2 regions of the Pseudoalteromonas sp. SWN166 genome follow, and region 1 is predicted to be linked to the other one. Evidence: predicted binding sites of a transcription regulator. Region 1 holds the regulator's gene; the other holds the start of a gene.
The links. Region 1 encodes FliA, which starts transcription of late flagellar genes. Its sites were predicted from a motif close to CTAAAGNTNNNNNNNNNNNNGCCGATA; they were not measured.

Region 1 (8,141 bases):
CATATTAATCATCAATATTGTTGGTGGTTTATTTGTAGGGATGATTCAGCACAATATGGGCTTTGGCGATGCCATGGAAGTATATACATTACTTACCATTGGTGATGGCTTAGTTGCTCAACTTCCTTCTTTATTGCTTTCTATTGGTACTGCAATTGTTGTAACACGCCAAAATGAATCGCTCAATATGGGTGACCAATTCAAGAAACAACTTGGTAATGAAAAGTCATTATTTATTGCTTCAGGTATTTTGATCATCATGGGTATTGTGCCTGGCATGCCGCACTTTGCTTTTTTGAGTTTAGGTGCGTTACTAGGCTATTTAGCTTACTACACACAACAAAGTAAATTAAAAGCCGCTGCTGCAGAAGCTGAAGAGGCCGCCAATGGTGGAAGTGCAGCAACGGGTGTTGCAAATAAACAAGAACAAAAAGAACTTGGTTGGGATGACGTTCAACAGGTTGATGTAATTGGCTTAGAAGTAGGTTACAGATTAATTCCTTTAGTTGACCAATCACAAGGTGGTGAGTTACTTAATCGTATTAAAGGTGTACGTAAAAAGCTTTCCCAAGAACTTGGTTTTTTGGTGCCGCCTGTGCATATTCGCGATAATTTAGAGCTTGACCCTAATGCTTACAGAATAACGTTAATGGGTGTTTCAACCGGTGAGAGCGAGCTTAAACATGGCGACGAGCTAGCGATTAACCCAGGGCAAGTATTTGGTCCAATTAAAGGCGTTGACACTAAAGACCCTGCTTTTGGCCTTGATGCAGTATGGATAAAACCCGATCAAAAAGATGAAGCGCAATCACTCGGTTATACCGTAGTTGATTCTGCCACGGTAGTTGCAACCCATATTAGCCAGTTATTAACCAACAGTGCAGCGTTATTACTAGGACATGAAGAAGTCCAAAACTTGCTTGATATGCTTGCTAAAAGTCATCCTCGTTTAGTGGAAGGACTAGTACCCGATGTATTACCATTAACTGCAATTGTAAAAGTACTACAAAATTTATTGAATGAAGGGGTGGCTATTCGCGACATGCGCTCAATTGTTCAAACCCTTGTTGAATATGGCCCGCGTAGCCAAGACCCTGATGTATTAACGGCCGCAGTGCGTATTTCTCTGCGTAGATTAATTGTTCAAGATGCGGTGGGTATGTCATCAGAAATCCCTGTCATAACCTTGGCGCCTGAGTTGGAACAGATGTTGCATCAGTCATTACAAAATGCAGGCGATGAAGGTGCCGGTATTGAGCCAGGACTTGCAGAGCGACTTCAAGTGTCATTGACACAAGCGCATCAAAATCAAGAAATGGCCGGTGAACCTTCTATATTGCTAACGTCAGGAATGTTACGCACTGTGTTATCTCGTTTTGTTAAGTACACCATTCCAGGATTGAGAGTGATGTCTTATCAAGAGGTACCAGATGAAAGACAGATCAAGATTGTTAGCTCTGTAGGCCAACAATAAGATTTTAACAGGGGTTGAATCATGAAAATTAAACGTTTTTTTGCTAAAGATATGCGCACAGCACTTAAAGAAGTTAAAGATGAGTTAGGTGTTGATGCGGTTATTATGTCAAATAAGAAGCTGGCTAACGGTGTAGAAATTGTAGCGGCAGTTGATTATGACAAAGCAGCCCCTAAAGTAGCAGCGCAGCCACAGCGTACTGCTGAGCCTCGTGTTCAAGCGCCACAGCAAAGTATGCATAATTTTATAAAGCCAGAGCCTCAGCGTGCCAAACCTGAGCCTCAAGCAAAAGTGGCTGACAGCTTACAAGCATTATTAGAGCGTCAATCACCGCGTCCACGTTCTCCTGAACTAGCATCTATGTTTTCACAATCGGGTATTGATACTACCGATAACTATCAAGAACCTGCTGCGCAGCCGCGTACTAAAAATATGTTTGCACGTGATGATGTAGCCCAGGCACGTCCACAAACTCAAGCCGATAGCTTAGGTTTTGATGATTTAGACCGCGACTTTGATGATTTAGATAGCCCGGTAACTGCTCGCCCACAAAATAAAAATAATGAAAGCGAAGAAATGACAACAATGCGTGAAGAAATGAACGCAATTCGTCAATTATTAGAACATCAAGTATCGGGTTTAATGCAGCAAGATATGGCACGTCGCGACCCAACTCGTGCTTGTATGGTTGACCGTTTGGTCGGCATGGGTATTGATAAAGAAGTCGCGCAGCAAATGGCATGTTTTGTACCTGACGATGTATCTCGTCAACAAGGCTGGAAAGCATTGCTAACAATGGTTGAAGATCAAATGCAAACAACCAATAACGAAATACTTCGCCAAGGTGGTGTATATGCGTTAGTGGGTCCAACCGGTGTGGGCAAAACCACGACAGTTGCTAAGCTTGCAGCGTTAGGTGCACAAAAGTATGGCGCTGATAAAGTGGCCTTAATAACCACTGATACGTACAGAATTGGTGCTTATGAGCAGCTTGCAACTTACGGCCGTATTATTGGTTGTGGTGTTAAACAAGTTAAAGATGCTAATGAGTTAGCTGAAGTTTTATATCATTTACGAAATAAACGTCTAGTGTTAATTGATACGGCAGGTATGAGCCAACGAGATTTACGCTTAACTGAGCAGTTAAATACGTTAATGCGCAACCAACGTGTGGACATTCGCAACTACCTGGTACTCAGTGCCACAGCGCAAATGAATGTATTACAAGAAACTGTACGCCACTTTAAAAAAGTACAGTTAAGTGGTTGTATTTTCACCAAGTTAGATGAATCATTAAGTTTGGGTGAGATTATTAGTATTGCGATTCAAAATCGCCTTCCAATAGGGTATCTTACTAACGGACAACGAGTACCAGAAGATATTCGTGTTGCAAATGCTGAAAAACTAGTGAAAAAGGCTGAGCAATTATATTTAAAAAGAACAAAAGCACAACATTCAAGGCATCAAGCAGTGGCGCCAAGTACAGTAGGGATGTATGATTAACACAGTATTAGATCAAGCAAGCGGCCTGCGCAAAATGAGTCAAAACAATAACAACGGCGTTAAAGTTATCGCTGTAACCGGTGGTAAAGGTGGGGTGGGGAAAACAAATGTTTCTCTAAATACCGCTATTGCACTAGGGCAGCAAGGTAATAGAGTACTAGTACTGGATGCTGACCTAGGTTTAGCAAATTGTGATGTGATGCTTGGTTTACGTGTAGAGCGTAATTTATCACATGTTTTGTCTGGTGAATGTGAGCTTGACGAAATTTTAGTTGAAGGTCCTGCTGGTATTAAAATTGTACCCGCTACATCGGGTTCGCAAAGTATGGTTGAGTTATCACCATCGGAGCATGCTGGACTAATTCGTGCGTTTAGCGAATTGAATACCGAATTTGATATTTTAATTGTAGATACAGCCGCTGGTATTTCGGACATGGTGCTGAGCTTTTCGCGCGCAGCACAAGATGTAATGGTTGTGGTATGTGATGAGCCAACATCAATCACAGATGCTTACGCACTTATTAAAGTATTAAGCCGTGAGCATGGCGTTTATAAATTTAAAATTGTTGCCAATATGGTCCGCAGTATGCGTGAAGGCACTGAATTATTTGCAAAGCTATCTAAGGTTACCGATCGCTTTTTAGATGTATCAATGGAGCTAGTAGCAACGGTTCCTTATGACGAAAATATGCGTAAAGCAACGCGTCGTCAAAAAGTAATAGTTGAGCTCTTTCCAAATTCGCCAGCCGCTCTTGCGTTTAAAACGCTGGCAACAAAAGCAGTTAAATGGCCAATACCAAACCAACCATCTGGGCATTTAGAGTTTTTCATTGAGAAACTAGTAAACGGCTAATTATGACAATATTGGTGAATAGAGCTATGGGATATCAATCAACACAAAACTTAAATGTGATTGTTGAGAAGCATGCATCACTTGTCAAAAAAGTGGCATGTCATCTAATTGCTCGATTACCACCTAGCGTTCAGCTTGATGATTTAATTCAATCAGGAATGATAGGTTTAATAGAAGCTTCAAAAAACTTCGATGCAACTAAGGGCGCAAGCTTTGAAACCTTTGCAGGTATTCGTATTCGCGGTGCCATGCTTGATGAAATGCGCCGTGGTGACTGGGCTCCTCGCTCAGTACATCGTAAAAGCCGACAAGTTGCAGAAGCAATTACTGGGCTCGAAAGTAGGCTTAATCGCGAACCAACAGATACAGAAGTTGCTGAAAAACTTGAAATTTCACTCAATGAGTACCATCATATTTTAAATGATGTGAATGCGAGTAAAATACTAGGTATTGAAGACCTTGGTGTTGATGAGGATGTTATTACTCCCGTAGGCCAAGATTTAGCGCAAGATAAACCTTTTAATAATGTTAAAAATGATCGGTTTAATGAGTCTTTGCTAAGTGCAATTAAGTCATTACCAGAGCGTGATGCAATGGTGCTTTCTTTGTACTATAACGATGAAATGAATTTAAAAGAAATAGGACATATACTCGATGTAAGTGAATCGCGTGTAAGTCAGATACATGGTCAGGCGATGATTAAGCTTAAAGCTAAAATCAATGACTGGATAAATTAGTAGTAAGTAAACAAAGGTTAATACCTCACTGGGGGATGTTTTGGATAAAAACATGAAAATTCTTGTAGTTGATGATTTTTCAACGATGAGACGCATTATAAAAAACCTGTTACGTGATTTAGGTTTCACTAACGTTCAAGAAGCTGATGACGGGTCTACAGCTTTGCCTATGTTGCAAAATCAAGTGTTTGATTTTGTAGTTACTGATTGGAATATGCCTGGAATGCAAGGTATTGACCTTTTAAGAGCAATTCGTGCAGATGATAAGTTAAAACATATCCCTGTATTAATGGTAACGGCAGAAGCTAAAAAAGAACAAATAATAGCTGCAGCGCAAGCTGGCGTTAATGGTTATATTGTTAAGCCTTTTACGGCTGGAACATTAAAAACTAAGTTAGAAAAAGTATTTGAACGCTTAGGCTAATGATGGGGGAGAGGCTTATGCCAGCACTAGCTGCGCCTCAAATAACGTTAGAACAAGCTCGTCAGCTCGTTGTTTTTTTAGAAAATGATGAGCAAGATAAAGCAAATCAGTTGATTTTAGAGACTGCCTCGCAAGAGCAGTCTGAATTATTTGCTGAAGTTGGAAAGTTGACCCGTCAATTGCACGAAGCCCTCAAAAGTTTTGAGCTTGACACTCGCTTAACTAACATAACGACTGATGCTATTCCAGATGCTAAAAAGCGGCTTAATTATGTTATAGAAATGACAGAAAATGCGGCTAATAAAACAATGGATGCAGTGGAGGCTAGTCTTCCTATAGCCCAGCAATTAGCAGATGAAATATCTCATATCAAACCGACATGGGATCGTTTAATGAGCCGCGAGATCGAGCTTGGTGAGTTTAAACAACTTTGCCACAGTATCGATAAGTTTATGAATAACTCTCATCATAAAACAGATGAGCTTCAAAGCTTAATGACAAATGTACTAATGGCTCAAGACTATCAAGACTTAACAGGCCAAGTTATTCGCCGTGTTATAGAACTTGTTAGGGAAGTAGAAGAAAGCTTACTTCATCTTTTAACAGCGTTTGCTGAACAAGATGACAGTGACAGCACCGTGAATAAAGTAGAACAACAAAAAATAAAAGAACCAGTTGCCACACAAACTTTAGCAGGTCCTGAAGGCCCTATTATTGATAAAGAATCGCGTAACGATGTTGTATCTGATCAAGATGAAGTCGATGATCTTTTATCAAGTTTGGGCTTCTAAGAGGAGAGTAACTGCATGTTTGAAGTCGATGAAGATATTTTACAAGACTTTCTCGTAGAGGCAGGAGAAATCCTAGAGCTTTTATCTGAACAGTTGGTTGAACTGGAAAATAATCCAGAAGATACAGAGTTACTAAACGCTATATTTAGAGGCTTTCACACTGTAAAAGGTGGTGCAGGCTTTTTAGCTATGACAGAACTTGTTGATGCTTGTCATGGTGCTGAAAACGTATTTGATTTATTACGTCAAGGCGTGCGGACGGTCAATTCAGAGTTAATGGATGTTATTTTACAAGCGCTCGACACCATTAATGAAATGTTCGCGACTATCCAAAATAGGGATAAGCCAGAACCTGCAGATCCTGAATTACTTCATACCCTTCACATTTTAGGCCTACCTCCAACAGAAGATGAGCTTAACGGTGTATCTTCGAACAATGAAGTTGAACAACCTCAAAACGAAGTAGTTGATACGCCCATAGTTGATGACGAAGATCCGTTTGCATTTGATGAACTATTTAGCGGAACGCCTTCGGTTAGCGATGCTGAAATTGATGAAATAACTGAAGACGAATTTGAAAACTTACTGGATGAACTACACGGTAAAGGACAAGGTCCTGTAATTGAGAAGCCAGTAGCAAGCAGCAATGACTTTAATGGTGACATTACTGATGATGAATTTGATAGCTTATTAGATGAGTTACATGGAGTTGGCAGTTTTGGTGATGTTGCTAGTAAAGCACCTGTAGAACCAGCAAAACCAGCCTCAAGCCCGGTTAATTCATCAGATGATGAAATTAGTGATGACGAGTTTGAAGCACTTCTTGATGAACTTCATGGTAAAGGCACTGCACCTAAGTCAATAGAAAGCACGCCAGCTGTGAATCAGCCCAATATTCCTGCAACACCAGTTGCTAAAGCTAGTGAGCCTGTAAAAAAACCAGAGCCTGCGAAAGCACCTGTTTCTAAACCGGTAGAAAAGCCTGTTGTGAAAGCAGCACCCGCAGCGGCAAAAAAATCAGCGCCGCCAGCAGCAGAAACTACCGTTCGTGTAGATACAAAACGACTTGACCAAATTATGAATATGGTTGGTGAGTTAGTCCTTGTGCGAAACCGTTTGGTGAGTTTAGCAACTAACTCAGACAGTGAAGCAATGGGCAAGGCTATATCTAACTTAGATGTGGTTACTGCTGATATTCAAGGTGCAGTAATGCAAACCCGAATGCAGCCAATCAAGAAAGTATTTGGTCGATTCCCTCGAGTTGTTCGCGATTTAGCGCGCAGTTTAAACAAAGACATTGACTTAAAGCTTGTAGGTGAAGAAACCGATTTAGATAAAAACTTGGTGGAAGCACTTGCCGATCCGCTTGTGCATTTAGTTCGAAACTCAGTTGACCATGGTATTGAAATGCCCGCTGTTCGTGAGGCAGCAGGTAAGTCTAGAACAGGTAATGTTACTTTATCAGCGTCCCAAGAAGGCGATCATATTTTGCTAACCATTAAAGATGATGGCGCTGGTATGGATGCTGAAAAGCTGAAAAAAATAGCAATTAGTAAAGGCGTGCTCGATCATGACCAAGCGAGTCGACTTTCTGACACCGAAGCGTATAACTTGATTTTTGCACCCGGCTTTTCTACAAAAGAAGAGATATCTGATATTTCCGGTCGTGGTGTAGGAATGGACGTGGTGAAAACTAAAATCACCCAATTGAACGGTTCAGTAAGTATTCAATCTGAGTTAGGCGTAGGTACTATTTTAGAAATAAAAGTACCACTTACCTTGGCTATATTACCGACCTTAATGGTGATTGTTGGCTCACAAACATTTGCGTTACCACTTGCTGGTGTGAGTGAAATATTCAACTTAGATTTAACGAAAACAAATGTAGTTGATGGGCAATTAACAATTATTGTGCGTAAAAAGGCAATACCGTTATTTTACCTTGAGCACTGGTTAGTAAAAGGCTCAGATCGTTCTCAGCGAAAAGCAAAAGGCCACGTAGTCATTGTCCAAATTGGTACGCAGCAAATAGGTTTTGTTGTTGACTCGCTAATTGGTCAAGAAGAAGTTGTAATTAAACCACTTGATGCATTACTACAAGGCACGCCAGGTATGGCAGGTGCTACAATTACTTCGGATGGTGGCATTGCACTGATTTTAGACGTTCCAAACATGTTAAAACATTACGCAGGCTGATAATAAAGTAGGTATATATTTAATATATACCTACGCATAAATTTAATAAGAGAGCTAAATGGCCGTTAAAGTTTTAGTTGTTGATGATTCAAGCTTTTTTCGCCGCAGGGTAAGCGAAATTCTTGAGCAAGATAGCGACATACAAGTTATAGGCTTTGCTGTG
Region 2 (8,141 bases), on a different contig from region 1:
AGATATGCGATGAGTGCCATCCAAGCAATATCATTAAAAGCCCAAACAAGGTATCGATAAACATAAATCCCATTATCAAACTCTTTCAAGTAAGGATGAATAATGGTTCCATATAAAAAAAAAGCGGCTGTAATTAAAGCGAAACGCAGGGCCAAATAATCTTTTCTAAAATAAAAGATGAAAATAGCAGGGCTTAAAATAAACACCCAACTAGTATCTAATATCAATATAGTCTTTAAAAACCATTCAGGCATTAGAGTTAATCAAGTTTTTTTTCATCATCGTCATTACCACCGCCATTTCCTGGCATATGACTAAACTTATCGACCTTTTTCATGAACTATTCCGTTACATTTGTTAAAGAAAGCATACTTTATGATAAATAAGTGTGTTTGCCAATAAAAGTTATCTTACATCTATAGGAGCTGACTCTTTTGCTTTACCTTGTAATATAGATATTTCTACTCGGCGATTCCTGCGGCGATCTTCATCGGTGTCATTCGGTACAAGTGGTCGTGTTTCAGCTCGACCAACCACCATCATTCGGGTTTTATCAAATCCTTGGACTTTTTGCAGTTCACTTGCAACGGCTACAGCACGCTTTGATGATAGGTCCCAATTATTAATATATAACTCATTCGATACCTGAAAATCATCTGTATGGCCAGATACTGTTATTTCACCGGGTACATCTTTTAACAGCACACCGATATCTTGAATTATAGGTTTAAACTTAGGTTGTAAAAATGCACTACCTGAAGGAAATGAACCATTCTCTCTAATGCGAATAATTATTTGCTGCCCTAAAGACTCAAGCTCAATTGCGCCATCGATTATTTGCTTTTCAAGCTGCTGCGCTATCTTTTTAACAAGCTCGTTAGTTTGCTCCTGATCGGCTGCTGAAGTTGCTTGCTCAGAAGATTCTTCTTGTGAGGTACTACGAGATTCGCCACCGCGTTTATCCCCGCGCTGCTCTTGCCTGCCGCCTGCTGAGCTTTCATCGCCAGCCTGAAACTCTAACATTTGTTGAGTCATTTCGACTGTTTGCTGCTGAATGGTTTCTATTGGGGTTGGCTCTGGTTTGCCTGGGGTAAACTCCATGGCAATAACAGAGGTCCCTTTAGGGATGTCTTTTACTTCAATTTTATTCTGCACACCAAAAGCAAACTTCATAGAGCCCGCAATTTGTTTAAACTTAAGTACATCCATTTCTGAAAACGCGAGCAAGAGTACAAAAAAGCACATTAACAGTGACATTAAATCGGCAAACGTTCCCATCCATGCAGGTAGACCTGGTGGTGGACATTTGCACTCTTGATCAGACATAGTTACTCCTCGGTATCTACTTTACGTTTAGATTCAGCTAAGTAATTTTTCAAAATACCTTCGATTACTTTTGGATTTTGACCATCTTGTATACCTAAAATAGCATCCAAAATTAAACGCTGATTCATCGCTTCCTCGTCTTTACGCAGTTCAAGTTTTACCTGAATAGGAATTGCCACAACATTGGCTAAAAACGCGCCATATAAAGTTGTTAATAGTGCTACTGCCATTGCCGGACCAATTGCCTTTGGGTCATCCATGTTAGACAACATTGCAACCAAACCAATTAGAGTACCAATCATGCCCATTGCAGGCCCTATATCAGCTAACGACTTAAATAAACCCGCGCCCAATTCATGGCGAGTCGTAGTTAGAGAAATATCTTTTTGAAGTGTAGCGCGAACTACATCTGCATCATGGCCATCAACGAGCATATCGACGCCTTTGCGCATAAAGGGGTTTGGAATTTCAGCTTCTTCGAGTGCTAAAAAACCGCCTTTACGAGCTGAATCCGCAAGTTCTACTGCTTTTTCGATAAGTATTTCTGGCGTTTCGATTTTAAACATAAACGCTTTGGCAACAACTTTACCTATCCCCAAAAATTGCGACATGGTGAAGTTTGATAAAACAATAAAGAGTGAACCACCAAATACAATAACCACAGACGGGGTATTGTAAAACATAGCCATTTCACCGCTACTACTCATAAACATAGACATGACAATTAAGCCAATTGCGCCTAGGATCCCAATTATGGTTGCTAAATCCACATTTCCTCCAGAAGTTTCATGCTTAATGGCCTTATCATAAATTTTTATTATTAACTGCTTATCGGCAACATATTGAATTGCTTAAGCCATTTTTATAAATAAACATAAAAAGCAGCCTTTAGCACTATCTTAGATCAAGTTATAAGGGCTACCTAACTATCAATTGATTTATTAAACCAACAGACGCTATTAAGGCTTTATTAATGCACTTGAAATATAATTTAACGTTATAAAGGTAAAAAACCAATATCATCCTTTGACCTAGTTTAGCATTCCCCCTAAAATTGACCCCTAAATTTATTATGTAAGCTGAAATAAAGATGGCGACTAAAAAACCTGAAAACTTAAGTTTCGAACAAGCACTAGAAGAATTATCTACAATCGTTAGTGACATGGAACAAGGTGACTTATCGCTTGAGCAATCGTTAAAGCAATTTGAGCGTGGAATTGCATTAGCAAGTGCTTCATCAGGGAAATTACAGCAAGCAGAACAAAAAGTATCAGTTTTGATGGGGAATGGCGAAAAGTCAGTACTTACAAATTTTGATAATGATATGGAATAGCTGTGAGCATAAAAAATCATATTGAACGTGCTCAAAAAGATGTAGTAGCGACCTTACAGCAGCATTTTAATCAGCCTCTCGATACAGAAGAAACGGTAAAGAACGCCACCCAGTATGGATTATTTAATGGCGGTAAAAGATTACGTCCATTTTTAGTTTATGCCACAGGTAAAATGCTCGGCGCAAACCATCAAGACTTAAACGTACTTGCTGCTGCAATTGAGTGTATTCATAGCTATTCATTAGTCCATGATGACTTACCAGCAATGGACGACGACGACTTACGCCGTGGACGCCCTACTTGCCATATAGAGTTTGGCGAGGCAAGTGCAATTTTAGCCGGTGATGCTCTTCAAACTCTTGCTTTTGAGCTTATTGCGAATCACAAGTTTGAATGCTCATCGCAAACACAAGTAAAAATGATTGCTACACTTGCCCACGCATCAGGCCTTCAGGGTATGGTTGCCGGACAAGGCCTTGATATAGCAGCAACTGATAAAGTAATTACCGTACAAGAGCTTGAGCGAATACATAAGCTAAAAACCGGGGCTCTAATTAATTGCGCAATTACACTTGGTGCACTGTGCAGTGAAAAGGCTGATCAACAAACCTTAGAAAATTTAAGTGTTTTTGGGTATGCTATAGGGCTAGCATTTCAAGTACACGACGACATTTTAGATGTTGAAGGCGATACAGTTATTTTAGGAAAGCCACAAGGCTCCGATATTGCCGCGAATAAAGCGACATATCCGGCATTATTAGGTATGCTAGGCGCTAAAGAAAAGGCGCATAATTTAATACAACAAGCCCATGAAGCGTTAGCAAATATAGATGCTGACACAACACTTCTTGCGTCGCTAGCAAATTACCTAATTGAGCGTGACCACTAATTTTTGCTCATACGTATTGCAATTAGCACTGACATTATTACTCAACATTAATTATTCGTAAAAGCTTTGGATTAATTAATGTTAGCGAAGGATATATATAAAACCATGACACTTGATAGTAGCAAGTATCCATTACTTAATTTGGTTGACGAGCCAGCCCAATTGCGTGACTTAGCGCAAGACAAACTCCCTGCATTTAGCAATGAGCTGCGCGATTATTTACTCAACTCAGTATCGCAAAGTAGCGGTCATCTAGCGTCTGGTTTAGGGACGGTTGAACTAACCGTTGCGCTGCATTATGTTTATAACACTCCAGACGATCGCCTAGTTTGGGACGTGGGTCATCAAGCTTATCCGCATAAAATCCTTACTGGTCGTCGCGACCAAATGCACACTATTCGTCAAAAAGACGGTTTACACCCTTTTCCTTTTCGCGATGAAAGTCAATACGATACGTTTAGCGTAGGCCATTCAAGCACGTCTATTTCAGCTGCTTTAGGCATGTCTATTGCCGCACAAAAAGAAGGTAAAGGTCGAAAGTCTGTTGCCATTATTGGCGACGGGGCTATAACCGCAGGCATGGCATTTGAAGCGATGAATCATTTAGGTGATGTAAAATCAGACATGCTTATTATTTTAAATGATAACGAAATGTCGATTTCTGAAAATGTTGGCGCATTAACAAATCACTTTGCCCGTATTTTATCGGGTAGCTTTTATACTAACATTCGTGAAGGTAGTAAAAAGTTACTCTCAGGTGTACCTCCTGTAAAGCAACTTGCCAGTAAAATGGAAGAGCACATTAAAGGCATGATGATCCCGGGTACCTTCTTTGAAGAATTAGGCCTAAATTATATTGGTCCAATTGATGGTCACGATGTAAACATGCTTGTTGATACGCTACGTAATATGCGTAATTTAAAAGGCCCACAGCTTCTACATATAAAAACACAAAAAGGTAAGGGCTATAAACCAGCTGAAGCCGATCCTATTGGCTACCATGGTGTACCAAAATTCGATCCGAGCACAACTAGTCTGCCTAAATCTAAACCTAGTGCTGCTACTTTTTCAAAAGTATTCGGTGATTGGTTATGCGATATGGCCGAGCAAGATAGCAAGTTAATGGCTATCACGCCTGCAATGCGCGAAGGCTCAGGCATGGTACGCTTTTCTAAAGAACATCCAGATCAATATTTTGATGTCGCCATTGCTGAGCAACATGCTGTTACTTTAGCTGCTGGTTTTGCCTGTGAAGGTTTAAAACCTGTTGTTGCTATTTACTCAAGCTTTTTACAACGTGCGTATGACCAATTAATACATGATGTTGCACTGCAAAACTTACCTGTATTATTTGCCATTGACCGCGCCGGTATTGTTGGAGCCGATGGTGAAACTCATCAAGGCGCATACGATTTAAGTTTTATGCGCTGTATTCCAAATATGGTGATTATGGCGCCAAGCGATACCAACGAGTGCCGTCAAATGCTATACACCGGTTATAAAGCAAACTGCCCTGTTGCCGTTCGTTACCCTCGCGGTAGTGCAGGTACTGCAGACATAGAAAGCTCGATGCAACTGCTTGAAATAGGTAAGGCGGATACAATTAAGAAAGGCAGTAAAATTGCCATTTTATCGTTCGGTACATTACTTGAAAATGCACAGCTTGCTGCAGATGAGTTAGATGCAACGCTTGTTAATATGCGTTTTATTAAACCTCTTGATACCGCGCTTTTAAATGAGCTTGTAGCTAGCCACGATGTAATTGTTACGCTTGAAGATAATGCAATCGCTGGCGGTGCCGGCTCTGCAGTTAACGAATACTTAGCAACGCAAAAAGCTGATATTAATATCCTTAACTTAGGTATTCCTGATGAGTTTATTAAACACGGCACGCAAGATGAAATGCACGATGAAATGGGATTAGGTGAGCAAGGAATATTAACTGCTATTAAAGCGTTTATTAATTAACTTCCTATACATCTAAAGTTGAGCATATTAAAAAAGGAGCCTAGGCTCCTTTTTTAATGTCTAAATATTGCTGATCAGCGCATCCACACTTTAATATCAGCTAGGCCATTGCTTTGTAAAATACCTAATTGTTGATCAACGTTAGAATTTTGTTCAAACTCAAACGCATCAAGCTGATCATCAAACGTAATATTTGCAACACCATCACCACCGCGCTTTTTAACTTGGTGCAATGAAATATCAGCTAAATTAATAGATGTTTCCCAGCTAATTACCTGCCCACCCAAAAGTGGTAACGGATAGAATGACCAACCAATTGATGCCGTGATATTAGTTGTTTTTCCATTTGGTAATTGGAATGAATTAGCCGCTATTACTTTACAAAGATCTGAAGCATAGCTGTCTATTTTATTGCATTTAAAATCACGTAATAATAGTAAAAACTCATCACCACTCCAACGTGCCACATAGTCAGAACCCTGTGTACGCGAGTTTAATAATGCAGCCATTTGCTGTAAGCAGCTATCACCTGCAATTGGGCCATAGGCATCATTAATACGGCTGAAATTATCAAAGTTAATAATTACCAGCACCAATGACTTGCCTTGTGCCTGCAGCGATTGTGAATTACGTTGAAAGTGTTCAATATCTTTTGGAAGTTGATCAAACAAAAAGCGGCGGCTACGCAGCCCCGTTAGCTCATCTGAGTGACTAACTAATTTAAGCTGTGAATTCACTTGCCCTAATTTATCATTAGCTTGACGAAGCTCTAAGGTACGCTCGGTGATCAAGCCCTCTAATGCTTCTTGTTTTCTACGCTCTTGCGCTCTAAATACCCAAAAAATGAGATAAAAAAGCAAAATAAAGCCACTGGTAATTAAAAGCCTAAAGTAAATAGTTTCGTCAAAGCGCTCAGGCACTACAAAACCGTATTCTACTTCTTGCGCTTTAGTCCAATCTTCACCTTGGCGCTTCGCTTCTAATTGAAACAAAAACGAGCCTGGAGGCAAGTTAGTATAAATAGCTTCACGTCGCGTATTAGCATAGCGCCAGTCACTATCTAAGCCACTTAGTTTATATCTAAATTCAATACTGTTTGGTGCATAGTAATCAATAGCTGTGTAAGTTAGCGTTATATCACGCTCGTCTGTTTCTAATGATGGTTTTTTACCAAGCGCAGCGGTGGTTAAATGACGAAGTGGTGTTGTTATTGTTTCTATTGTTGGCTTTAATGCAAGCACACCAAATAGCTCTACATTTTTAGGTATTTCAACAACACCTTGTAAGCTTGGGTACCAAATAGAATTACCGGTGTCTGCTACCGCATCATGCCCAAGTCCACTACAACATTGATTTGCTTTACCATCGAGTTGACGGTCAAAAGATGAAATTACTTCTTCTACTTTTAAGCTTTTTATCTCTGTTTTAAATTGCTCTACAGGCATTCTGTAAACACCTTTCATGGTGCTTACCCAAACATGCTTTAACTTTTCATCGTATTCTAGGCTAAATATAGAACCATACGGTAAACCATTAGCTGCATCGAGTTGACGCCATTGCCCTTGCGTACTTCTGTAAAAAAGCCCATCGTTAAGAGAGCCGATTAAAATACCCACGCCATCTATATGTAGCACGCTAGTTACGTATGCGCTTTCAAGTGTTGTTTGGTCGCCAATTTTTTCAATGCCACGGTCTGTAAAATAATATGCGCCTTTACTAGTACCAATTACACCAAAGTTTGTTTTATCCAACACGTAGGTAATAAACTTACTACCTAAAAATGCGTTATAAGCAAAAGGCGTTAAACCAGCATAGTTTAATCGATATAAACCGCGTCCGGTGCCAATCCAAAACCCGCCTTTACTAGAGCGACTTATTGCAAATACCGGATTATCGCGAAGTGCTCGACCTGGAACGGTATAAAGTGTCTTGTTTTCAAAAACAAATAATCCACGTCCTGTAGCTATATATAATCGTTCACCATCAAATTGTAGATCGTGTACTGACGCGTACCCATATTTACTACTTGGGACTAAATTAATAAAACTTTTATCTAAATCGAAATAACCGATGCCGCTTTTGTTAGCAACCCACAGTTTTCCATCAGGAGCTTGACTGATAGCCATAACAGATTCGGTCATATCTGAAACCGCAGAATGCCTTTCCACTCGCCCTTCATGAGCAAGCCATAAACCTTCACTAAAACTTGCTAACCAAACGTTATTTTTATCATCTCTAAAAATATCAGCAAACCATATACTTTGATCAAGCTGGCTAGGCTCAACCCACTGCCACTCACCGGTTTTATCTCTGAATAATAAACGTCCATAAGTCGAAACCCATAAGCCACCATCGGTATCACTCATAAACTTATAAACGGCTGAGTTATTTGCATTAGGTAAAGGAAAAGGTCTTAGTTCGTCATCTAAATCTAAAAAGTATGCACCTAGCTCAGAGGCTATATACAAATTACCGTTTAAGAATGATAAATCGTGCACTATGGTTTGCGCTAAGCGCTCTGGTAACGATATTTTAGCGGTAAGCTCTAAACGTAGTTTAGAGAAATCTGATGAGTTTTTAGTAAGGCGTAATAAATGACGATCATTAACCAGCCAAATACCTTC

Region 2: the regulator FliA is predicted to act here: its motif matches at 2,156-2,182, upstream of pomA (flagellar motor protein PomA).

What each region holds. Positions count from the first base shown of each region.
Region 1 is NZ_JADYXB010000007.1:96,117-104,257, forward strand. It holds gene flhA (flagellar biosynthesis protein FlhA) at 1-1,474, shown strand, start outside; gene flhF (flagellar biosynthesis protein FlhF) at 1,496-2,977, shown strand; gene I6F49_RS06225 (MinD/ParA family ATP-binding protein) at 2,970-3,830, shown strand; gene I6F49_RS06230 (RNA polymerase sigma factor FliA) at 3,857-4,567, shown strand; gene cheY (chemotaxis response regulator CheY) at 4,608-4,991, shown strand; gene I6F49_RS06240 (protein phosphatase CheZ) at 5,009-5,782, shown strand; gene I6F49_RS06245 (chemotaxis protein CheA) at 5,798-7,978, shown strand; gene I6F49_RS06250 (protein-glutamate methylesterase/protein-glutamine glutaminase) at 8,037-8,141, shown strand, end outside.
Region 2 is NZ_JADYXB010000037.1:4,883-13,023, forward strand. It holds gene I6F49_RS16800 (hypothetical protein) at 1-254, opposite strand, end outside; gene I6F49_RS16805 (flagellar motor protein MotB) at 406-1,326, opposite strand; gene pomA (flagellar motor protein PomA) at 1,329-2,096, opposite strand; gene I6F49_RS16815 (exodeoxyribonuclease VII small subunit) at 2,417-2,659, shown strand; gene ispA ((2E,6E)-farnesyl diphosphate synthase) at 2,662-3,549, shown strand; gene dxs (1-deoxy-D-xylulose-5-phosphate synthase) at 3,655-5,517, shown strand; gene I6F49_RS16830 (ligand-binding sensor domain-containing diguanylate cyclase) at 5,592-8,141, opposite strand, start outside.